Regions from separate parts of the Cupriavidus sp. 09_S30 genome, predicted to be linked through region 2. Evidence: predicted binding sites of a transcription regulator. Region 2 holds the regulator's gene; the other holds the start of a gene.
What was found. Region 2 encodes sigma-54, which starts transcription at its own class of promoters, with help from an activator protein. Its sites were predicted from a motif close to TGGCANGNAANCTGCTTT; they were not measured.
Positions count from the first base shown of each region.

Region 1: AC1Z3O_RS34875 (ATP-NAD kinase family protein) is a predicted target of sigma-54. The motif match lies at 6,631-6,648, and genes of this name have one in related genera.

Region 1 is NZ_JBXOWI010000002.1:3,282,771-3,294,815, forward strand. Features, by position in the region: gene AC1Z3O_RS34850 (hypothetical protein) at 1-569, shown strand, start outside; gene AC1Z3O_RS34855 (TetR/AcrR family transcriptional regulator) at 706-1,335, opposite strand; gene AC1Z3O_RS34860 (LLM class flavin-dependent oxidoreductase) at 1,451-2,455, shown strand; gene AC1Z3O_RS34865 (methyl-accepting chemotaxis protein) at 2,497-4,068, opposite strand; gene AC1Z3O_RS34870 (sigma-54-dependent Fis family transcriptional regulator) at 4,344-6,389, shown strand; gene AC1Z3O_RS34875 (ATP-NAD kinase family protein) at 6,687-7,823, shown strand; gene AC1Z3O_RS34880 (thiamine pyrophosphate-dependent dehydrogenase E1 component subunit alpha) at 7,835-8,839, shown strand; gene AC1Z3O_RS34885 (alpha-ketoacid dehydrogenase subunit beta) at 8,934-9,950, shown strand; gene AC1Z3O_RS34890 (acetoin dehydrogenase dihydrolipoyllysine-residue acetyltransferase subunit) at 9,950-11,104, shown strand; gene AC1Z3O_RS34895 (SDR family NAD(P)-dependent oxidoreductase) at 11,292-12,045, shown strand, end outside.
Region 2 is NZ_JBXOWI010000001.1:3,435,963-3,448,007, forward strand. Features, by position in the region: gene AC1Z3O_RS16045 (Na/Pi cotransporter family protein) at 1-124, opposite strand, end outside; gene AC1Z3O_RS16050 (LysE family translocator) at 376-987, opposite strand; gene AC1Z3O_RS16055 (adenine phosphoribosyltransferase) at 1,129-1,701, opposite strand; gene AC1Z3O_RS16060 (DJ-1/PfpI family protein) at 1,932-2,510, shown strand; gene AC1Z3O_RS16065 (ribbon-helix-helix domain-containing protein) at 2,570-2,965, shown strand; gene AC1Z3O_RS16070 (monovalent cation:proton antiporter family protein) at 2,995-4,974, opposite strand; gene AC1Z3O_RS16075 (KpsF/GutQ family sugar-phosphate isomerase) at 5,125-6,108, shown strand; gene lptC (LPS export ABC transporter periplasmic protein LptC) at 6,125-6,754, shown strand; gene lptA (lipopolysaccharide transport periplasmic protein LptA) at 6,812-7,441, shown strand; gene lptB (LPS export ABC transporter ATP-binding protein) at 7,467-8,255, shown strand; gene AC1Z3O_RS16095 (RNA polymerase factor sigma-54) at 8,366-9,841, shown strand; gene hpf (ribosome hibernation-promoting factor, HPF/YfiA family) at 9,891-10,241, shown strand; gene ptsN (PTS IIA-like nitrogen regulatory protein PtsN) at 10,653-11,108, shown strand; gene hprK (HPr(Ser) kinase/phosphatase) at 11,189-12,045, shown strand, end outside.

The DNA.
Region 1 (12,045 bases), on a different contig from region 2:
GGCGCGGCTGGCAGTACCTGTCGGACGGCGGCCATTTCGAGAACACCGCGGTCTACGAGCTGCTTCGTCCGGAGCGCAATGTCGGCCTGATCGTGCTGTGCGACTGTGGCTGCGATCCCGACTACCGCTTCGGCGACCTGGCCAACCTCGTGCGGCTGGCGCGCATCGACCACGAGCTGGAGATTGCCGTCGACGAGCACGCGGCGGCCGATCCGGTGCTCGGCCAGGTATTCGGCGTGCCCGAGGACTTCCGCGCTGCCGCTCCCGCGGTCGGCAACGGTGGCAAGTGTGCACTGCTGCTCAACGTGTACCGCGCCGCAGAGGCGCAGCCGCGCCAGCCGGTGTGCCGCATCGTGTTGATCAAGCCACGCCTGACCGACTTCGTGCCGGTCGACGTCAGGGAATACGCCGCCACGCATCCCGCCTTCCCGCAAGAGCCGACCGCCGACCAGTTCTTCGACGAAGCGCAGTGGGAGAGCTACCGTGCGCTGGGCCTGGCCATCGGCGAGCGGGTCTTCGGCGGCGGCCCGCGCGGCGATGCGGTGGCGCGGACTTTGTTTGCACTGTGACCCGGCTGCCCTGCAGCCATGAGGCGATGCGGCGGCAGGCGCCAACGTCGCCGGTATCGTGCGCAGGCGGGCGCGGTCGCCGCGCGGGACGCGAAGCAATCCGCCGCTGGCTATGCCTGCATAGGCAGGCCCGGAATCAGCGGCGTACCCGTTTCTGCGGCCACGCCAGCATGGCCGTTTCGGCCACCGATTCCAGCGCCGCGCGCGTGGCGCCGTCGCGCGCCTGCATCGACATGCCCTGCATCACGGTGTTGAAGAAGCGCGCCAGGGCAGCCGCATCGGCATCCGCAGGCAACTCGGCGCTGTCGATCGCTTGCTGGATGCGCGTCTGCAGCGCGGCCTGCATGTCCTTGCGGCGCTGCTTCAGGGTGTCGTCGATATAGGCGCAGTCGACGGAATGGCTGGCGCCGGAGAGCAGGAAGCAGCCGGCCGGGTTGCCGCGTGTGCTGAACAGGGCGGCCGCGCCGTGCAGCAGCGCGTGGATGGCCAGGTGTGCGGCGCCGGGCTGCGCCAGCGGCGCATACAGGCGCGCGCCGTGCGTCTGCGCGTAGCGGTCCACGGCCTCGTAGAAGAGCTGTTCCTTGCTGCCAAAAGCGGCATAGAGGCTGGGCGCGGTGATCGACATCGCCTCGGTCAGCGCGGCGATCGAGGTGGCGTCATAGCCATGCCGCCAGAACAGTGACATGGCGGTGCCAAGGGCCGCGTCGCGGTCGAACTGGCGGGGGCGGCCGCGGCCGGGCGATACACTCTTTTCCATAGTGGTCATTATATTTTTCCGTTGTCACCGCCGCCAGCGCTGATTAATATAACGATCGCTCCATAAATCAGGACGATGCCCCGGCTGCCCGCCCTTGCGGCGGCCGAGGGGGCACGCAACGCCGATGATTCCCTACTCCCTGCTGGACCTGTCTCCCATCGCGGAAGGGTCCGATCCGGGCCAGGCCATGCGCAATTCGCTCGACCTGGCGCGCCACGCCGAACGTCTCGGCTATCGCCGCTTCTGGCTGGCCGAGCACCACAATATGCCGGGCATCGCGAGTGCCGCCACCGCGGTGCTGATCGGCTACGTGGCGGGCGGCACCTCGACCATTCGCGTCGGCTCGGGCGGCGTGATGCTGCCCAACCATTCGCCGCTGGTGGTGGCCGAGCAGTTCGGTACGCTGGCCTCGCTGTATCCGGGCCGCATCGACCTGGGCCTGGGCCGCGCGCCGGGCACCGACCAGGCCACGGCGCGCGCGCTGCGCCGCCATCTCGGGCAGGACACGGCCGACACCTTTCCGCAGGATGTCGAGGAATTGCTGGCCTATTTTGACGAGCCGCGGGCGGGGCAGCGCGTGCGCGCGGTGCCGGGCGCGGGCCTGAAGGTGCCGATCTGGCTGCTGGGCTCCAGCCTGTTCAGCGCGCAGCTGTCCGCGGCGCTGGGGCTGCCATTCGCCTTCGCCTCGCATTTCGCGCCGGGTTTCATGCGCCAGGCCGTCGACCTGTACCGCCGCACGTTCCGTCCCTCGGAAGCGCTGGCCAGGCCGCACGTGATGCTGGGCCTGAACGTGTTCGCCGCGGACACGGAAGCCGAAGCCAGGCGCCTGTTCAGTTCGCTGCAGCAGCAGTTCCTGGCGCTGGTGCGCGGCACGCCGGGCAGGCTGCGCGCGCCGGTGGACGATATCGAATCGATGTGGACCGAGAGTGAGGCCGACCATATCCGCCGCTCGCTGGCCTGTTCCGTGGTGGGGGATGCGCAGGGCGTGCGCGAAGGCCTGCAGCGCTTCATCGAGGACCTGCGCCCCGACGAGCTGATGCTGACCGGGCAGATCCACGATCACACGGCGCGCTTGCGCTCCTTCGAGATCGCGGCGCAGGCGCTGCGCGAACTGGCGCCGCGCAACTGAACGCGGCGCCCGCCGCGGGCGCCCCGCAGCGGGGCCTGATGTCAGGCGGCCAGGCGGAAGGCCGACACAGCCTGCAGCATCGACTGCGCCTGCGCGGCGAGCGATTCGGCCGCGGAAGCAGCTTCTTCCACCAGCGCCGCGTTCTGCTGCGTGACCGAGTCCATCTGGCTGACGGCGCGGCCGACCTGTTCGATCCCCGCGCTCTGCTCGGATGACGCAGCGCTGATTTCGCCCATCAGGTCGGTCACGCGTCGCACGGCTTCGACCACCTCGTCCATGGTCGTGCCGGCGTTGGCGACCAGGGCGGCGCCATTCTCGACCTGGGCCACCGAGTTGTCGATCAGGGTCTTGATCTCCTTCGCAGCGTTCGCGCTGCGCTGGGCCAGGCTGCGCACCTCGCCCGCCACCACGGCGAAGCCGCGGCCCTGCTCGCCGGCGCGTGCGGCTTCCACCGCCGCATTCAGCGCCAGGATGTTGGTCTGGAAGGCGATGCCTTCGATCACGCCGATAATGTCCACGATCTGGCGCGAGGCGCCGTTGATCTCGCCCATGGTGCTGACCACCTCGCCCACCACTTCGCCACCGCGGTGCGCGATGGCCGATGCGTCTGCCGCCAGCGTGCTGGCCTGGCGCGCATTGTCCGCGTTCTGCCGCACGATGCCCGTGAGCTGCTCCATGCTGGCCGCGGTCTGCTCGAGCGCCGACGCCTGCTCCTCGGTGCGCTGCGACAGGTCCCCATTGCCTTCGGAGATCTGGCGCGTCGCGGTGGCGATGGCGCCGGCCGCGCCGACGACGTCGCCGAGCGTGCCGGACAGTTGCCCCTGCATGCGCCGCATGGCGGCCAGCAGGCTGCCCTCGTCCCCGTCGCGTGTCTTGACCGGCACGGTGAAGTCGCCGCCGGCGATGCGCCTGACCACCTCGGCAGCGTAGGCCGGGTCGCCGCCCAGGCTGGTGCGCACGGTGCGCATGATGGCCAGCATTACCGCCGACATCAAGGCGCCGAGCAGCAGCGTGCTCAGCAGCGCCTGCACCAGGTTCTCGCGGAAGGCGGCGTCGACATCGCGCAGGAAGACACCGGTGGCGACGTGCCAGTCCCAGGCCGGCACATAGCGCACATAGGTCAGCTTGCGTTCCGGTGTCTCCGTGCCGGGCAGGCGGCCCCGGTAGGTGGCGAAGCCATCGTCGGGGCCCGCGCCGTCGCGCGCGCCGGCGCGGCCGGCATCGACGATGCTCTGGTAGACCAGCTTGCCGTCGGGGTCCTTGAAATCGCCGACCAGCTTGCCGTCCATCTGCGGCAGGCCGGGGTTGAGCACCACCTGCGGCTTGGAATTGAGCAGCAGGATGTAGCCATTGTCGCCGAAGCGCATGGCCCGGATCGCGTCCTTGGCAGCCTGCTGCGCCTGCTCCTGGCTCACCTGGCCCGCTGCGGCCTGCCTGGCGTAGCGCGTGACGATGCCTTCGGCGGCGGCAACCAGCGACTGCAGGCTGGCGCGGCGCTCGTCCATCATGACGCTGCGCGTATGGACGGCGTTCCAGGTGCCCAGCGCCAGCAGCGCCACCCACAGCGCGCCCAAGGCCATCCAGAGTTTGGTGTTCAGCGAAAGTCGATTCATGTCAATGCGGTGCGTCTGCGGTGCCAGCATGCGTATACGACCGCGCTGCAGCATTTCTTGAGGTCCCGGGGTGTAAGTGGATGTTGCTGCACTGGTGTGCCGGGTACCGCGCGGCACGATTTGCCCAAGCCGGATGCCGTCGGATACAGTAGAAGTCCGTTTTCCGATGACCCATTCCGAAGAAGCGCATCGATGCGCTCGCCCGTCCGCTGCCTGGCGGCAGCCCGCTCCGCGCGCGTCAGCCGCCCGGGGCGCCAGACGATTAGGAGACCACGATGGATCTGCGCCAGCGCGAGCACATCGAAGCGGTAGTCCAGGCAACGACGCGCGGCCTTGCGCTGCAGGGCGAGGCTGCGGCCGATGCCATCATCCGCAGTTCCTGGCGCCGCTGTGTGCACCAGTACGGGCTCGATCCGTCGCGCATGCAGGAGGCGCGCATCCTGCCGCAGGCCCGGCTGCGTGAGCACCAGCAGCGCCTGGACGATTTCGTGCGCATCGCGCGCCATGGCCTGCAGACCCTGTACGGCCAGGTGGCCGGCCTGGGCTACGTGGTATTGCTGACCGACGCGCAGGGCGTCACCGTCGATTACCTGGGCGATGCCGGCGCCGACGCGCCGCTGCGCCGCGCCGGGCTCTACCTCGGCTCCGAATGGAGCGAGAGCGGGGCCGGCACCTGCGCCGTGGGCACAGTGCTGGCCACCGGCGAAGCGCTGACCGTCCACCAGGCCGATCACTTCGACGCCACCCACATTCCGCTGACCTGCACCGCGGCACCGCTGTTCGACACCCACGGCAGCCTGAATGCGGTGCTCGACATCTCGGCGCTCACCTCGCCGTCAGCCAAGGCCAGCCAGGCGCTGGCGCTGCAACTGGTGAAGATCTACGCGGCCCACATCGAGAACGCCAACTTCCTGCGCGTGCACCGGCACGACTGGATCCTGCGGCTGAACGCAGCGCCCGAGTTCCTCGATGTCAACCCGGAATACCTGATCGCGCTCGACGCCGGCGGGCGCATCGTCGGCCACAATCGGCGTGCGCAGCGCATGCTGGAGGCGGAGTGGGGCGCCGGCGGGCTGGCGCGCCCGGTGCGGGGCTTATCTTTCGAGGATGTGTTCGACGCGGGCCTGTCCGATCTCGGCCGCTTCGTGCATTCGACGCCCAGCGAGCACCGCCTGCTGGCGCTGGCGCGCAGCGGTGGCCTGCTGTACCTGAGCGCCACGCCGCCCGCGCTGGCGCGCGCGGCGTCGCCGCAGGTGCCGCAGGTGCCGCCGAGCCGCGTTGCCCTGCCGGCGCCGCTGGCCGCGCTGTGCGGTGGCGACGTGGTCTTGCAGCAGCAGCTGGAGCGCGCCGCCAAGCTGGTCGATTCGCCTATCAACCTGCTGGTCCATGGCGAGACCGGCAGCGGCAAGGAATATTTCGCCAAGGCGCTGCACGCCGCCAGCGCGCGCCGCGCGCAGCCCTTCGTCGCGGTCAACTGTGCGGCGATTGCCGAGACGCTGGCCGAGAGCGAGCTGTTCGGCCACCTGCCCAACAGCTTTTCCGGCGCCGGCGCGCGCGGCAAGCGCGGCCTGATCCAGGAAGCCGATGGCGGCACGCTCTTTCTCGATGAGATCGGCGACATGCCGCGCGAACTGCAGTCGCGCCTGCTGCGCGTGCTGGCCGAGGGCGAGGTGCTGCCGGTGGGCGCCGCGCGGCCGGTGCCGGTGCGCCTGCGCGTGATCTGCGCCACCCACCATGACCTGGAAGCGCTGGTGGCGCAGGGCCGTTTCCGCGAGGATCTCTTCTATCGGCTCGGCGGCGCCCGCTTCGTGCTGCCGCCGCTGCGCGAGCGCGGCGACCTGGACTGGCTCATCGACAAGCTGCTGGCCGAGGGCGAGCCGGCCGGCGCCGCAGGTCCGACGCTGCTGTCGGCCGAAGCACGTGCGCGCCTGCACCGGCACCGCTGGCCGGGCAATCTGCGCGAGCTGCGCAACGCGCTGGAGTACGCGCGCGCGGTCTGCGTGGGCGCGTGCATCGAGGCGGCCGACCTGCCGGACGGCATCGGCATCGCGCCGCCGGCGGTTGACCCGATGCGGCCGGAAGATGCCGCCACCGCCACCGCCACCGCCGCCGCCGTGTCTGAACAGCGCGCGGATACGCCGCCGCTGCCAGAGCGGCCGGCGCTGACGCCGGAGGGCATGCTGCTGATGCAGTATCTGCGCGCGTCGAACTGGAATCTCAGCGCTGTCGCGCGGCAGATCGGTGTGAGCCGGATGACGCTGTACCGGCGCATGGCCCGCCTGGGTATCCAGTCTCCCAATCAGCGCGACGCCGAGCGCTGAGCCGCAGGCAGCCGCACTCAGCCGGGCGCCCGCGTCGCCGGCGATATGGACGCCATCGGCCGGATCACTCCGGCCTCTACACCTGTCCACCCGCTGTGACAGCCGCACTGTGACACCTGTCACGCCCGCAGCGCAACAATGCCGCTGCAAGCGGGCCGTCATCCGTGCGGCAGCGCTGCCGCACGCGGGTTATCCCTCAGAAATCCATGCCTCTGCCGTGCCTCCGGTCACTCAGGCTGGCTGGCACGCGCATTGCAAAAGCCCTGGGACAGAGACAAGAACATCCAGGAGACAGGCATGGGCAACCCGAGCCGCGCCACGCCGCCACTGGTCGGCATCATTGCCAACCCGGTGTCGGCGCGCGATATCCGCCGCGTGATCGCCAACGCGAACAGCCTGCAGCTGGCCGACCGCGTCAATATCGTGCTGCGGCTGCTGGCCGCGCTGGCCGCCTGCGGCATCGGCCGCGTGCTGATGATGCCTGAGCGCGAGGGCCTGCGCGTGATGCTGGCGCGCCACCTGATGCGTCGCCAGGGGCCGGACGCTGCGCTGCCAGCCGTCGACTACATCGACATGCCGGTCACGGCCACGGTGGACGACACGCTGCTGGCCGCACGCCGCATGGTCGAGGCCGGCGTGGCGGCCATCGTCGTGCTCGGCGGCGACGGCACGCATCGCGCCGTGGTGCGCGAATGCGGGACGGTTCCGATCGCCGGCCTGTCGACCGGTACCAACAACGCCTTTCCCGAGATGCGCGAGTCCACAGTCACCGGGCTGGCCACCGGCCTGTATGCGAGCGGGCGCGTGCCGGCCGCGCAAGCGCTGGCGTGGAACAAGCGGCTCGATATCGCCATCCGTGATGCGGACGGCGGCCTGCGCCGCGACATCGCCCTGGTCGACGCGGTGATCTCGCACGAACACTTCATCGGCGCGCGCGCGCTGTGGAAGCCAGACACGCTGGCCGCCGTCTATGCCGCCTACGCGGATCCGGAGGCGATCGGCCTGTCCTCCATCGCCGGGCTGCTGCAGCCAGTGGGGCGCCGCGAGCCGGGCGGACTGGCCGTCGAGCTGGGCACGCACGACGACTGCGCCTTCGTGCTCGATGCACCGATCGCGCCCGGCCTGCTCTGCCCCGTGCCCGTCGCGGGCTGGCGCCGGCTCGAGCATGGCCATCCGGCGCGTGTGCGCCAGCGCAGCGGCATCGTCGCGCTGGACGGCGAGCGCGAGCTGGCCTTCGGCGCACACGATGAGGTCACCGTCACCCTGCACGAGCAGGCCTTCCGCAGCATCGACGTATCCGCCTGCATGCGCCACGCCGCCGCCGCGCACCTGATGCGGCGCGAAGCGTCGCCAGGCGTCCGCACTCTTCCCGGCAGCGCCAGCACTACCACCACCACTACCACCACCAGCACCACGACTACCAACACCCACTGAAGGAGACAGCGATGGCCACTCCATCCCCGCGCGGCGAACAGGCGCCGCTTCCGCTCGACAAGCAGACGCTGCTCGACGTCTACCGCAGGATGCGCACGATCCGCGAATTCGAGGAACGCCTGCACGTCGATTTCTCGCGCGGCGACATTCCCGGCTTCGTCCACCTCTACGCCGGCGAGGAGGCCGCGGGCGTCGGCATCCTGCACCACCTGAACGATGGCGACCGCATCGCCAGCACACACCGAGGGCATGGCCACTGCATCGCCAAGGGCGTGGACCCCGTGGCGATGATGAAGGAGATCTACGGGCGCAAGGGCGGTTCGTGCAATGGCAAGGGCGGCTCGATGCATATCGCTGACCTGTCCAAGGGCATGATGGGCGCCAACGGCATCCTGGGCGCAGGCGCGCCACTGATCTGCGGCGCCGCGCTGGCGGCCAAGTTCCGCGGCAAGGGCGAGGTCGGCGTGACCTTCGTCGGCGATGGCGCTTCCAACCAGGGCACCTTCCTCGAAAGCCTGAACCTGGCTGCGGTGTGGAACCTGCCGGTGATCTTCGTCATCGAGAACAACGGCTATGCGGAATCCACCGCGCGCGAGTACGGCACCGCGGTGGACAGCTATGTGGACCGCGCCGCCGGCTTCGGCGTGCCCGGCGTGACTGTAGACGGCACCGACTTCTTCACCGTGCACGAAGCGGCCGGCGAGGTGATCCGCCGCGCTCGCGAGGGTGGCGGTCCTTCGCTGCTCGAATGCAAGATGGTCCGCTTCTACGGGCATTTCGAAGGGGATGCGCAGACCTACCGCGCGCCCGGAGAGCTGGACGAGATCCGCGCCAACAAGGACTGCCTGAAGCGCTTCGCGCGCACCGTGACGCAGGCCGAGGCGGTCTCCGCCGCCGAGTTGGAAGCCATCGACCGCGAGGTCGCGGCGCTGATCGAGCGCGCCGTGCAGGAAGCCAAGGCGGCGCCGCTGCCAGGACCGGCCGACCTGCTGACCGACGTCTACGTGCGCTATTGAAGGCGCGACCGCCGCGCGGCGGGCTGCGCGGACACGACGGACCAACCGCATCCACCGCATCAACCGCAAAGAACGCATCGACAGGAGACAAGACATGTCGCGCAGACTCAGCATGAAGCTGGCGATCAATGAAGCGATCGACCAGGAAATGACCCGTGACCCGAGCGTGATCATGCTCGGCGAGGACATCGTCGGCGGTGCCGGCGCCGATGGCGAGAAGGACGCCTGGGGCGGCGTGCTCGGCGTCACCAAGGGCCTGTACGCCAAGCACGGCGACCGGCTGCTCGACACCCCCTTGTCGGAGTCGGCCTACGTGGGCGCGGCCATCGGCGCCGCGGCCTGCGGCATGCGGCCGATCGCCGAGTTGATGTTCATCGATTTCATGGGCGTGTGCTTCGACCAGATCTTCAACCAGGCGGCCAAGTTCCGCTACATGTTCGGCGGCAAGGCCGAGACGCCGGTGGTGATCCGTGCCATGGTGGGCGCGGGCTTTCGCGCCGCTGCGCAGCACAGCCAGATGCTGACGCCGATCTTCACCCATATCCCGGGGCTCAAGGTGGTCTGCCCGTCCACGCCCTATGACACCAAGGGCCTGCTGATCCAGGCCATCCGCGACAACGATCCGGTCATCTTCTGCGAGCACAAGAATCTGTACGGCCTGGAGGGCGAGGTGCCGGAGAACTCCTATGCGATTCCCTTCGGCGAGGCCAATATCGTGCGCGACGGCAAGGACGTGTCCATCGTCACCTACGGCCTGATGGTGCACCGCGCACTGGAGGCCGCGGCGGCGCTGGCGAAGGAGGGCATCGAAGCCGAGGTGATCGACCTGCGCACGCTCTCGCCGCTGGACATGGACACGGTGCTGGAAACGGTGGAGAACACCGGCCGCCTGGTGGTGGTGGACGAGGCCAGCCCGCGCTGCAACCTCGCCACCGACATTGCGGCACAGGTCGCCTCGCAGGCCTTCGGGGCGCTCAAGGCCGGCATCGAGATGGTGTGCCCGCCGCACACGCCGGTGCCGTTTTCGCCGGCACTCGAGGATCTCTACATCCCCAGCGCGGCGCAGATCGCGGACGCGGCGCGCAAGACCATGAAAGGAGGGAAGCACTGATGTCCGGCAAAACGCAAACCGCGGGCATCACGCCCATCGTGATGCCCAAGTGGGGCCTGTCGATGAAGGAAGGCACGGTCAATGACTGGCTGGTGGAGGAGGGCGACCCGATCACGGTGGGCATGCCCATCCTGGACGTGGAAACCGACAAGATCGCCAACGCGGTGGAGGCGTCCGACGCCGGCATCCTGCGGCGCAAGGTGGCCGCCGTGGGTGACGTGCTGCCTGTCAAGGCCCTGCTCGGCGTGATGGCGCCGCCCGAGGTGAGCGACGCCGAGATCGACGCCTATGTGGCCGGCTACGAGACGCCGTCCGCCGACGAGGAGGAGGCGGGCGAAGGCGCCGCGGCCTACCAGTTCGCCGACGTGGACGGCATCCGCGTGCGCTACGCGAAGAAGGGCGAAGGCGGCAGCCCGGTGCTGTTCATCCACGGTTTCGGCGGCGATCTCGACAACTGGCTGTTCAACCTCGATGCGCTGGCCGAGGACCACACCGTGGTCGCGCTCGACCTGCCGGCGCATGGCCAATCCACGCCGACGCTGCCCGGCACCACGCTGGCCGCGCTGGCCGGCTTCGTTGCCCGCTTCATGGACGCGGCCGGGCTGGAGGCGGCGCACGTGGTCGGCCATTCCATGGGTGGCGGCATCGCGGCCCAGCTCGCGCTGGACGCGCCGCAGCGGGTCTTGTCGCTGGCGCTGATCTCGCCCGCCGGCCTGGGCGAGGAGGTGAACCAGGGCTACACCGAAGGGTTCGTGAAAGCCGAGTCGCGCCGCGAGCTCAAGCCGGTGGTGGAGCAGCTCTTCGCCGATGCCGGGCTGGTGAGCCGGCAGATGCTGGACGACCTGCTGCGCTACAAGCGCCTCGACGGCGTGGGCGAGGCGCTGGCCGCGCTCGAGGCCAGCCTCTTCGCCGGCGGCCGCCAGCGCGAGCAGCCCGGCCTGCGCCTGGCCGAGGGCGGCACCGTGGGCAGCACACGCGGCGGCAAGCGCGTGCTGGTGATCTGGGGTGCGCAGGACCGCATCATTCCGGCCGAGCATGCCGGCAATGCGCCGCCGGGGGCAACAGTCAAGGTCTTCGCCGATGCCGGCCACATGAGCCAGATGGAGAAGGCCGGCGAGGTCAACGCGCTGCTCAGGGAGCACGCGGCCGGCTAGCGTCGGCGCTGTCGGTTCCGCCGGTTCCGCCAGCGTGCCTCCGCTCCCCTCCCGCCTGCGGCAGGGGGGCGGGCCGCGCCTTCGACGCGGCACCCATGGGATGGCTCGTGCAGGGGGAAACCCGGCAGGCAGGACCAACCATAAGCAGGACCAGGTCAACAGGACCAACCATAAGGAGACTCACCTGATGGATACATCGCTGAAAGGAAAAGTTGCCGTCGTGACCGGAGGCGCGCGCGGTATCGGCCGTGGCATCGTGCTGACGCTGGCGCGCGCGGGCGCCGACGTGCTCATCGCCGACCTGCTCGAGCCAGCCATGGCCGAGACCGCCGCCGAGGTGGCTGCACTGGGCCGCCGGGCGCGCACGATGAAGGTAGACGTGACTCGCGCGGACGACCATGCCGCCATGGTCCAGGAGGCAGTCCTCTCGCTGGGCGGGCTCGACATCCTGGTCAATTGCGCCGGCGTGATCAGCATCCACCCGGTCGAGTCGCTGCAGGAGAAAGACTGGGACTTCGTGATGGGTGTCAACGCCAAGGGGACTTTCCTCGGCTGCAAGGCCGTGCTGGCCCATATGAAGGCGCACGGTGGCGGGCGCATCGTCAACGTGGCCTCGATCGCCGGCAAGGAGGGCTTCGCCAACCTGGCGCACTACAGCGCCTCCAAATTCGCGGTGGTCGGCTTTACCAATGCGCTGGCCAAGGAGGTGGCGCGCGATGGCATCACCGTCAACGCCATCTGCCCGGGCATCGTGCGCACCGATATGTGGGACAAGCTGGCTGACGAATGGAAGGCCGAAGGGGAATCCGTGGAGGACTCGTGGGCGCGCCACCAGCTGACGCTGATCCCGCAGGGGCGCGCGCAGACGCCGGAGGACATGGGACGGCTGGCGCTGTTCTTCGCCACCATGGACAATGTCACGGGACAGTCGGTCAATGTCG
Region 2 (12,045 bases):
ATACGCTGACCGACAGCACGTGGCGCAGGTTGGCGCCGTACACGCGCAGGATGCCGACCTTGACGATGTTGGTGCCCCAGACCAGCAGCGCGACGCCCGAGAGGAGATGGAGAAGAACGCCCATGGGAGCCTTGTCGCGACCGGTGCCTGGCAGCCGCGAGCGCAAAGCTGGGCCCGGTCATCGTGTAGTTGTCAATGGGGCATTATGCGCCCCCGACTGGGTGTGGGCAACATCACAAGGAGCGGCAGCGGGCGCTGCGCGGCGCTTGCGCCGCTGCGCCATGCGCGTGTGTCCGGCCAGGGGCATCCGGCCGCCGCGCCCACACCTGCCGCTGGTCCGGGCGGCATGTCCGGGCCGCAAATCAGGGCAGCGACTCAGGGCAGCGCGACCTTGATGCCGAGCGCCAGGAAGATGGCGCCGGCCATGCGGTCCAGCCAGCGGCCGGCGCCGGGCCGGCGCCTGAGCCAGCCGCCGAGCGTGCCGGCGAACAGGGCGAAGGCCGTGAACACCACCGCCGTCTGCAGCATGAACACCACGCCCAGCAGCAACATCTGCCACCCCGCGTTGGCCGCATCGGCACGGACGAACTGCGGCAGGAAGACCAGGAAGAAGAGCGTGACCTTGGGGTTCATCAGGTTGGCCAGCACGCTCTGGCGGAAAATCTTGCCCAGCGGCACGTCGGCGGGGTCGACGCCGCCCGCCAGTGCGCCGCGCGCGCGCAGCGCCTGGATGCCCAGCCAGATCAGGTAGACCGCGCCGGCCAGCTTGATCGCCTGGAAGACGTGGGGCGAGGAACGCAGCACGGCGGCCAGGCCGACCGCGGCCACCATGGTGTGCACCAGGCAGCCGGAGGCGAAGCCGAGCCCGGCGGCCACACCGGCGCGGCGGCCCTGGGCCATGCCGCGCGCCAATACCTGCAGATTGTCCGGCCCAGGCGCCACCGTGATGGCCACCGAGGTGAGAAGGAACAGCAGCAGGTCAGGCATGGTCGGCTCTCCGGATAGGACGGGCAATCGGCAAGCAGGCAGGGACCGCGCCGATCGCGGCATTGTAGAACGGGCGGGACGGCCCGCGCGGCGATGCCTCGGGGCACTACCTGGCGCCACCGCCGCCTCGCCTAGGCCAGCTCAATGTCCGTCGAAGCGGCAGACCGTGAACAGCGGCAGGCCGCCGTCGCGCAGCAGGCGCGAGCCGCCCAGTTCGGGCAGGTCCACGATGGCAGCGCCCTCCACCACCACGCCGCCGAGCCGCTCCAGCAGCTTGCGGCCGGCCATCATGGTGCCGCCGGTGGCGATCAGGTCGTCGATCAGCAGCACGCGGTCGCCCGGCTTGCAGGCATCCGCGTGGATCTCCACAGTGGCACTGCCGTATTCCAGCTCGTACTCCTCGGCCACCGTCTGGAAGGGCAGCTTGCCCTTCTTGCGGATCGGCACAAAGCCGAGATTCAGTTCGTAGGCGACGATGGCGCCCAGGATGAAGCCGCGCGCGTCGATGCCGGCCACAAAGTCGAGCCGCGCATCCATGTAGCGGTGCACGAACACGTCGACCAGCACGCGCAGCGTCTTGGGATCCTGCAGCAGCGGCGTGATGTCGCGGAACTGCACGCCGGGCTGCGGCCAGTCGGGCACGGTACGGATGCGGTCGCGCAGGTAGCTGGAGACGTCGCCCAGTTCGGGCGAGTCGATCTTGATGTCGGACATGGTGTGGGAACCTGGAACGGTGCTGGGAATGCCTTGAAAAACGTCTGCAAGCGTCTGGTAAAGCGTTGTATCGAGCCCTGGAGCCGGATCGGCATGCCGTTGCGGTAGCGGGTTAACACCCGCGCCGCGCCGGACGGCAACACAATGGTTCGCGCCGCAAGACGCGGGGCCGCCGCGCCGGAATGGGTCCGGTGCGGGGCCGTGCAGCCGTAACCATACAGGAGACAGCGATGGCCAAGAAGATTTTGATGCTGGTGGGTGACTATGCCGAGGATTACGAGACCATGGTGCCGTTCCAGGCGCTGCAGATGGTAGGCCACATCGTGCACGCCGCCTGCCCGGACAAGAAGGCGGGCGAGCAATGCGCCACCGCCATCCATGACTTCGAGGGCGACCAGACCTACAGCGAGAAGCGCGGCCACAATTTCACGCTGAACGCCACCTTCGCCGAGGTGGATCCGGCTGCCTACGACGCCCTGCTCATTCCGGGCGGCCGCGCGCCGGAATACCTGCGGCTCAACGCGAGAGTGCTGGAGATCGTGCGCCACTTCGCCGGCGCCGGCAAACCGATCGCGGCGGTCTGCCACGGGGCGCAGCTGCTGGCTGCCGCCGGGGTGTTGGAGGGCCGCAGCTGCTCGGCCTATCCGGCCTGCGCACCGGAAGTGCGACTGGCCGGCGGCAGCTATGCCGAGATCGCCGTCGACCAGGCCCATACCGACGGCAATCTGGTGACCGCGCCGGCCTGGCCGGCCCACCCGGCCTGGCTGGGGCAGTTCCTTGCCGTGCTGGGCACGCGGATCGTACATTAGGGACTTCCGAACGCGGCACGCCGGAATCGCAGCGTGCCGCCGCCTCGCAGGAGCCGCCGATGTGCGAGATCTTCATCCGGGCCAATCCGGATTCCTACCTGTGCCAGTCGCGCTCGCTACGCCTGCACGGCGTGGCTACCAGCATCCGGCTGGAAAAGCTGTTCTGGGAAGTGCTGGAGGAGCTCGCGCAGCGCGACGGCATGACCGTCAACCAGCTGATCACCCGGCTGCATGACGAACTCGCCGCCCACCGCGGCGAGGCAGCGAACTTCTCATCCTTTCTTCGGGTGTGCTGCCTGCGCTACCTGATGCTGCAGGGCGAGGGACGCATTCCGGCGGATCCGCGCGTGCCGATCCGTTCGCTCGATCCCGCTGCCGTGCTGCGCGACCTGCCGCCATCCTGGGTGGAGCCCGCCGGCAAACCCGTCCCGGCCGGCCGCCGCGCGGCGGCCTGAGCGCCGCCGGCAATCCATCCAGCGCGCAGCTAGCCGGCCAGCAGCCGCTGCTCGGCGCCGTCGAGCGCCTCGGGCGGGCCCCGCAGCACCAGGATGTCGCCGGGCTCCAGCACCGTGTCGGTCTGCGGATCGAAGGCCCGGATGCCGCGCCGGCGCACCGCGGTGACCTCCACGCCCATCTGCTCCAGGCCCAGGGCGCCGAGCCGGCGCCCCACCGAGCTCGCCTGCATGCCGAGCGAAATCGATCGCAGGCGCACCGAGTCGCGCTCCACCATGTCTTCCTCGTCATCGCGCCCATGGAAATAGCCGCGCAGCAGGCTGTAGCGCGCATCGCGCGCCTGCTGCACACCGCGCACGACACGGCGCATCGGCACGCCCAGCAGCACCAGGGCGTGCGAGGCCAGCATCAGGCTGCCCTCGATGATCTCGGGCACCACTTCCGTCGCACCTGCCTTCTGCAGCGCGTCGAGCTCGGAATCGTCGACGGTACGCACGATGACCGGCAGCCCCGGCTCCAGTTCCTGGACATGGTGCAGCACACGCAGCGCCGACGGCGTGTTGGCATAGGTGACGATCAGCGCCGCCGCGCGGTGGATACCTGCCGCGATCAGCGCTTCGCGCCGGCCGGCGTCGCCGTAGACCACCGTCTCGCCCGCGCCCGCCGCCTCGCGCACCCGGTCCGGGTCGAGGTCGAGCGCCACGTAGGCGATGCCTTCGCGCTCGAGCATGCGCGCCAGGTTCTGCCCGCTGCGGCCGTAGCCGCAGATGATGGCGTGCTTCTCGGTCTGCAGGCTCTGCGCCGCAATGCGCGTCATATTGAGCGACTGCAGCAGCCATTCGTTGGCCGCGAAGCGCAGCACGATGGCATCGCTGTACTGGATCAGGAAGGGCGCGGCGAGCATCGACAGCAGCATGGACGCCAGGATCACCTGGACCAGCACGGGATCGACCAGGTTCTGCCCCCCGATCTGGTTGAGCAGCACGAAGCCGAACTCGCCCGCCTGCGCCAGGCCCAGGCCGGTGCGCATGGCCACCCCCTGGCGCGAGCCGAAGGCACGCGCCAGCAAGGCGATCAGCACGAACTTGAAGAGGATGGGCAGCACCAGCAGCAACAGCACCAGCCAGATGTGGTCGAGCACCACGCGCACATTGAGCAGCATGCCGATGGTGACGAAGAACAGCCCGAGCAGCACGTCGCGGAAGGGCTTGATGTCCTCCTCCACCTGGTGCCGGTACGGCGTCTCGGAAATCAGCATGCCGCCGATGAAGGCGCCCAGCGCCATCGACAGGCCGAGCCGCTCGGTCAGCGCCGCCATGCCCAGCGTGACCAGCAGCAGGTTCAGCATGAACAGTTCCTGCGAGCGGCGCGCCGCCACCACGTGGAACCAGCGGCTCATCAGGTTCTTGCCGACGAAGAAGATCAGGCTCAGCGCCACCACGATCTTCACCGCCGCCAGCATCAGCGCGGCCGCCATGTCGCCCGGGTTGCGCGACAGCGCGGGAATGACGATCAGCAGCGGCACCACCGCCAGGTCCTGGAACAGCAGCACGCTGATGATGTTGCGCCCGTGTTCGGTCTCCAGCTCCATGCGCTCGGACAGCATCTTGGAGACGATGGCGGTGGACGACATGGCAAGGGCGCCGCCGATGGCGATCGACGCTTGCCAGCTCAGGTGGAACAGCCAGTTGAACAGCAGGCTGGCGGGCACCACCGCCAGCATCGTCAGCACCACCTGCGAGCCGCCGAGGCCGAACACCAGCCGCCGCATCGCGTGCAGCTTGCCGAGGCTGAACTCCAGCCCGATCGAGAACATCAGGAAGACCACGCCGAACTCGGCCAGGTACTGGATCTGCCCCGAATCGCCGGCCAGCCCGAGCGCGTTCGGCCCGATCAGGATGCCCACCGCCAGGTAGCCCAGCATGGGTGGCAGTTGCAGCATACGGAAGGCGACCACGCCGAACACGGCAGCGGCCAGCAGCACCAGGGTGAGTTCCAGCGGAGAATGCATCGAGAGGCTCAGGGTGGGCCGGCCTGGCGCACAGGCCGCCCCTCGCGGGCCGCCCGCCGACGGGACGCGGCAAGCGCGGTTGCCGCCCGGAAACGCCCCCCGGCTGGGGCGGGCCAGACGCCATCGCATTCGTTGGTATACTTCGTCGCCATGATAGCTAATTTCGATGCCGATCGAGCACTTAAGCTCGCTCGCAATACCCTGCAAATCGAGGCCGACGCCGTGGCGGCCCTGTCCGCCCGCCTGACCGACGAGTTCGCGCGCGCGGTGCAGCTCATCCTGCATTGCAGCGGCCGCGTCGTCGTTTCCGGCATCGGCAAGTCCGGCCATATCGGACGCAAGGTGGCCGCCACGCTGGCCTCCACCGGCACGCCGGCCTTCTTCGTGCATCCGGCCGAGGCCAGCCATGGCGACCTCGGCATGGTCACCCGCGACGACGTGCTGGTCGCCTTCTCCAATTCCGGCGAGACGGGTGAGCTGCTCGCCATCCTCCCGATCGTCAAGCGCATCGGCGCCAAGCTGATCTCCATCACCGGCAACCAGGCGTCCACGCTGGCCAAGCTGGCCGACGTGCACCTGGACGCCGGCGTCGAGAAGGAAGCCTGCCCGCTGAACCTGGCGCCGACTGCCAGCACCACCGCGGCGCTGGCCCTGGGCGACGCGCTGGCGGTGGCTGTGCTGGATGCACGCGGCTTCGGTGAGGAAGACTTCGCCCGCTCGCACCCGGGCGGCGCGCTGGGCCGCAAGCTGCTGACCCATGTGCGCGATGTGATGCGCAGCGGCAATGCCGTGCCCGAGGTGCGCGAGACCACACCGCTGGCGCAGGCGCTGATGGAGATCACGCGCAAGGGCATGGCCATGACGGCCGTGGTCGACGCGGACGGCCGCGCGGTGGGCGTCTTCACCGACGGCGACCTGCGCCGCCTGCTGGAAACGCCCCGCGACTGGAAGACCGTGCCGATCGCCGAAGTGATGCACCGCAGCCCGCGCAGCATCGGCCCCGACCGCCTGGCAGTCGAGGCCGTGCAGCTGATGGAGGCCAATCGCATCAACCAGCTGCTGGTAGTGGACGATGACGGACGCCTGGTCGGCGCGCTGCACATCCACGACCTGACGCGTGCCAAAGTCATCTGAGGCAGGACGCGCGACCATGCAGTCCATTCTGTCTTCCCTCAGCCGGCTCGCGATGCGCGCCCTGCCCATGCTGCTGATGGCGCTGGTGGCAGGCAGCACCTTCTGGCTGGTGCAGATCAACTCGCCGCGCGAGAAGGTGGCCGGCCCGCAAGTCAAGCGCCACGAGCCGGACTACTACATGGATCGCTTCTCCGCCACCGAGCTGGACGAAAGCGGCAACACCAAGCTGCGCTTCAATGGCGACAAGATGGTCCACTATGATGACGACCAGACCTACGCGTTCACCCTGCCGGCGATGCGCGCCTACCAGCCCGGGCGCCCGCCGGTGAGCGGCCGCGCGGACCGCGGCAAGATGAATGCGGACGGCTCCATCATCGACCTGTACGACAATGGCTTCGTCATCCGCTCCCAGGGCGCCGACCCGAAACAGGACCCGAAGATGACCGCCGCCTCGGAATACTTCCGGATCCTCGTCAACGACGATATCGTCAAGACGGACAAGCCGGTACAGCTGACGCGCGGCGCATCCGAGATGACAGCCAACGGCCTGATCTTCAACAACGTCACGCGCGAAGTACAATTGCTCGGCAACGTGCGCGGCACGATCATCACCGCGCCGCGCGCCGCGGACGCGCCGAAATCCTAAGCAATGCAACCGCGCGCGGAGCCCTGCTCCCGCCGTACTCTCCTTCGACTCGCCATCATGATTCCTGCCTTGACGACGTGGTTCCGCGCCCGTACCGCGCCCGCCCTGCTGGCCGCGGCCGCGGCGCTCTGCCTGGCGCCCGCTGCCCACGCCGAACGTGCCGACCGTGACAAGCCGCTGGTGCTGGAGGCCGACAACGCCAGCTACGACGACGTGAAGCAGGTCTACACGCTGACCGGCAACGTCGTGCTGACCAAGGGCACCATGGTGCTGAAATCGGACGCCGCCGAGCTGCGCACCGACGCCGAGGGCTACCAGTTCGCGATCGCTACGGCCAGCCCGGGCAAGCTCGCCTACATCCGCCAGAAGCGCGACAACGTCGACGAATACATCGACGGCTGGGGCGACCGCATCGAGTACGACGGCAAGCAGGGCATCTCCAAGCTGATCGGCCAGGCCCGCATGGCGCGGCTGGCCGGCGCCAAGCAGGTCGACGAGATCCGCGGGGCTGTCATCACCTACGACAGCAACAAGGAGTACTACACCGCCACCGGCGGCGGCGACAACAGCACGGCCGGCAGCCCGTCCGGGCGCGTGCGCGCGGTGCTTTCGCCGCGCCAGCCGGCCAGCGCGCCGGCCGCCGCGCCGCTCCAGCTCAAGCCCGCGCCCGCGCCGTCGAAGTCCTGAACCCCTGCCTTACCAGTCTGCCCTCATGACCGATACCCAGTTCGCCCCCGCCACCGCCGCCGCCCAGCTCGCGGAGGGCAGCACGCTGACGGTGCGCCACCTGAAGAAGCGCTACGGCTCGCGCACGGTGGTCAAGGACGTCTCGCTCGACGTCAAGAGCGGCGAAGTGGTCGGCCTGCTCGGCCCCAACGGCGCCGGCAAGACCACCTCCTTCTACATGATCGTGGGCCTGGTGGCGCTGGACGAGGGCGACATCGTGCTCGACGGCCTGCACCTGAGCGGCCTGGCCATCCACGAGCGCGCGCGCATGGGCCTGTCCTACCTGCCCCAGGAAGCCTCGGTCTTCCGCAAGCTCAACGTCGAGGAGAACATCCGCGCCGTGCTGGAGCTGCAGGTGGTGAACGGCAAGCCGCTGTCGCGCGAGGAGATCGACCGCCGCCTCGTCGGACTGCTGGACGACCTGCAGATCACGCACCTGCGCGAAAACCCCGCACTGTCGCTGTCGGGCGGCGAGCGCCGCCGCGTGGAAATCGCGCGGGCGCTGGCCTCTTCGCCGCGCTTCATCCTGCTCGACGAACCCTTCGCGGGCGTGGACCCGATCGCGGTGGGCGAGATCCAGCGCATCGTGAGCTTCCTGAAGGCACGCAACATCGGCGTACTGATCACCGATCACAACGTGCGCGAAACGCTGGGCATCTGCGACCACGCCTACATCATCAGCGAAGGGGCAGTGCTGGCCCAAGGACGGCCCCAGGAAATCATCGCCAACGAGTCGGTGCGCCGGGTCTACCTGGGCGAGAATTTCCGCATGTGACGGGGTGGCCTCGCGCCACCGATGCACGCCGATGTCCACCGTCTACGGCACGGCAAAAGCGATAGCAATTTTCGTTCCATAGCCATGCGGATGGGCATAGAATAGGCCGCATGAAACCGTCGCTTCAGCTCCGCCTCTCCCAGCATCTTGCCCTCACCCCACAGCTTCAGCAGTCGATCCGGCTGCTGCAGCTTTCCACGCTGGAATTGCAGCAGGAAGTCGAGCAGGCGCTGATCGAGAACCCCCTGCTGGAGCGCGAGAACGACTGGATCGAAAGCCCGCTGCGCGTGGCGGCCGATGGCAGCATCAATGTGCAGAGCGCGCCCGCGCCGGCCCCGGCAGATGGCCAGGGCAACGGCGAGGCACGCGCCGACGAAGCCGGCGGCGATGAAGACCGCTACGGCGATGGCGCCGACGACTACGGCAACGACTGGAGCCTGGACGATTTCGCACGCCGCCCCCAGGGCGACGAAGACGAAAAGGCACCGCTGCAACTGCGCGATGCCGATCCGACGCTGCGCGAGCACCTGATGGAGCAACTCGCGCCGCTGAAAATCTCCGCGCGCGACAAGGGCCTCGCCATCTTCCTGATCGAATCGCTGGACGACGACGGCTACCTCAGCGCCACGCTGCAGGAAATCTGCGAAGAACTGCCTGAAGAACTGGCCTTCGAGATCGAGGAAGTGCAGGCCATGCTTGCGCTGCTGCAGAGCTTCGACCCACCGGGCGTGGGCGCGCGCAATGCCGCCGAATGCCTGGCGCTGCAGTTGCGCCGCCTGTCGCATCCGCAGCGCGAACTGGCGCTGGTGATCGTCACCCGCCACCTCGAGCTGCTGGCCGCGCGCGACTACACCCGGCTGAAGAAGGCACTGCAGGTAGACGAGGCAGCGCTGAAGGCCGCGCACGAACTGATCCGCTCGCTCGCGCCCTATCCCGGCCATGCCTACAATCGCCCTCAGGCTGACTTCGTCGTGCCCGACGTGTTCGTGCGCAAGAGCGGCGGCGGCTGGATCGCACAACTGAATCCCGACGTGATGCCGCGCCTGCGCATCAATGACATGTACGCGCAGATCCTGCGTGGCGCCAAGGGGGAATCGGGCGCTGCCGGCCTGCAGCAGAAGCTGCAGGAAGCGCGCTGGCTGATCAAGAACATCCAGCAGCGTTTCGACACGATCCTGCGCGTCTCGCAGGCAATTGTCGAGCGTCAAAGGAACTTCTTCAGCCACGGTGAAATCGCCATGCGCCCCTTGGTTTTGCGGGAGATTGCCGATACACTGGGATTACACGAGTCAACCATCTCTCGGGTGACGACAAACAAATACATGGCCACCCCAATGGGCACGTTCGAGCTGAAGTACTTCTTCGGCAGCCATGTGTCCACGGAAACGGGTGGTGCAGCTTCATCAACGGCAATTCGAGCCCTGATAAAGCAACTGATAGGAGCCGAGGACCCTAAGAACCCTTTGTCCGACAGCCGAATTGCCGAATTGCTGGGCGATCAGGGCTTCGTCGTAGCGCGCCGAACGGTTGCCAAGTACCGCGAAGCTCTCAAAATCCCCGCAGTCAATCTCCGCAAGTCTTTGTAGCCGAGCCGCATCGCCTGCCTGGTGCGGCTCTTTCAGAAGGAGAAGCGCTATGAACTTCAAGATCAGTGGACACCACCTGGACATCACGCCGCCTCTGCGTGAGTACGTGGAAACGAAGCTGGAGCGTATCGTCAGGCATTTCGATCAAGTCATTGGCGTAAGCGTGCTGCTCTCTGTCGACAATCACAAGGAAAAGGACCGGCGCCAGTACGCGGAAATCAATCTGCACCTGCGGGGCAAGGACATCTTCGTCGAAGCCCACCACGAGGACCTGTACGCGGCCATCGACGCCCTCGTCGACAAGCTGGACCGCCAGGTCATCCGCTACAAGGACCGCGTGCAAAGTCACGACCGCGAATCTGTGAAGTACCAGATGGCCGCGGCGCAGATGCAACAATAAAACAATCAGCCTTGAGGCCGTCATCCGGCCTACCTGCACAAAGGCCTGACCACGAACCGCGCATTCTGCGCGGTTTTTTGCTTTCTGGGCCACCGCCGGTGCGCGGACCGCACGCGCCTCGGGGAGTACGCAAGCGGCTCCGCGCGGTGTATGCTCTCCAATACATGAACTGCTGCAACCGTCACGCTCGCCTGCTCGCTGCGCTTGCAGCAGGAAAGGCGCTGGCCAGCCAGCCCGATGGGGCGGCCGGTTGCGCATCGCACAAGGCGACGTGCGGGCTGCTCTATAATTGGCCGGATGCTCCGCATACCGGCGCCCGACCGGCGGAGCGAGCGGATACTCCGCTTCTTTGCCCCCCCGGCCGGACGCAAGGCGCACCGGCCCGCTTATTGGAATTCCTGCGCATCTGCCATGAATCGTTTGGCCAAATTGCTGCCACCCGGCAACATCAATCTCGACGTCAGCGTCACCAGCAAGAAGCGCGTCTTCGAACAAGCCGGGCTCCTCTTCGAGAACAACCATGGCGTGGCACGGGCCACGGTGACCGACAACCTGTTCGCGCGCGAATCGCTCGGCTCGACGGGTCTTGGCGCCGGCGTGGCCATTCCCCACGGCCGCATCAAGGGCCTGAAACAACCGCTGGCCGCCTTCATGCGCCTGGCCGAGCCGATCCCTTTCGAATCGCCCGATGGCAAGCCGGTCTCGCTGCTGATCTTCCTGCTGGTGCCCGAACAGGCAACGCAGCAGCACCTGGAGATCCTGTCGGAAATCGCTCAGCTGCTGTCCGACCGCGACATGCGCGAGGGCCTGGCCACGCTGCCCTCGCCCGAGGATGTGCACCAACTGCTGACCCAATGGCATCCCTGACCTCGCTGCCGCCCGCAGGTGCGGGCCAAGGCACCCGCGGCCGGTCCTAGCATTCCCAAGCCCCCACACGACCTACCCGCATGGAACTCACCGGCGTCTCCTCCCAGTCCATCTTCGATGACAACGCGGCCGACCTCAAACTCTCATGGGTGGCGGGTCTCGAAGGGGCGGATCGCGCCTTCGACGTGGAATTCGCCCGCGAGGCCACTTCTGCCGCCGATCTGGTGGGCCACCTGAACCTGATCCACCCCAACCGCATCCAGGTGCTCGGCAAGCCCGAGATCACCTACTACCAGCGGCTGGACGACGAGATGCGCAAGCGGCAGATGGGAGAGCTGATCCTGCTCGAGCCGCCCTTCCTGGTGGTCGCAGATGGCATGGAACCGCCGCCTGACCTGGAACTGCGCTGCACGCGCTCGTCCACGCCGCTGTTCACCACCCCGGTCTCCTCGGCGGCGGTGATCGACCACCTGCGGCTCTACCTGTCGCGCATCTCCGCGCCGCGCGTGACCATGCACGGCGTGTTCCTCGACATCCTCGGCATGGGCGTGCTGATCATGGGCGAGTCGGGCCTCGGCAAGAGCGAACTGGGCCTGGAACTGATCTCCCGCGGCCACGGCCTGGTGGCCGACGACGCGGTCGATTTCGTGCGGCTGGGCCCGGACTTCATCGAGGGGCGCTGCCCGCCGCTGCTGCAGAACCTGCTCGAGGTACGCGGCCTGGGCCTGCTGGACATCAAGACCATCTTCGGCGAGACGGCGGTGCGCCGGAAGATGAAGCTCAAGCTGGTGGTGCAGTTGGTGCGCCGCAACGACGGCGAGTTCGAGCGGCTGCCGCTGGATTCGCAATACCTCGACGTGCTGGGGCTCCCGATTCACATGGTGAAGATCCAGGTGGCGGCGGGCCGCAACTTGGCAGTGCTGGTCGAAGCCGCTGT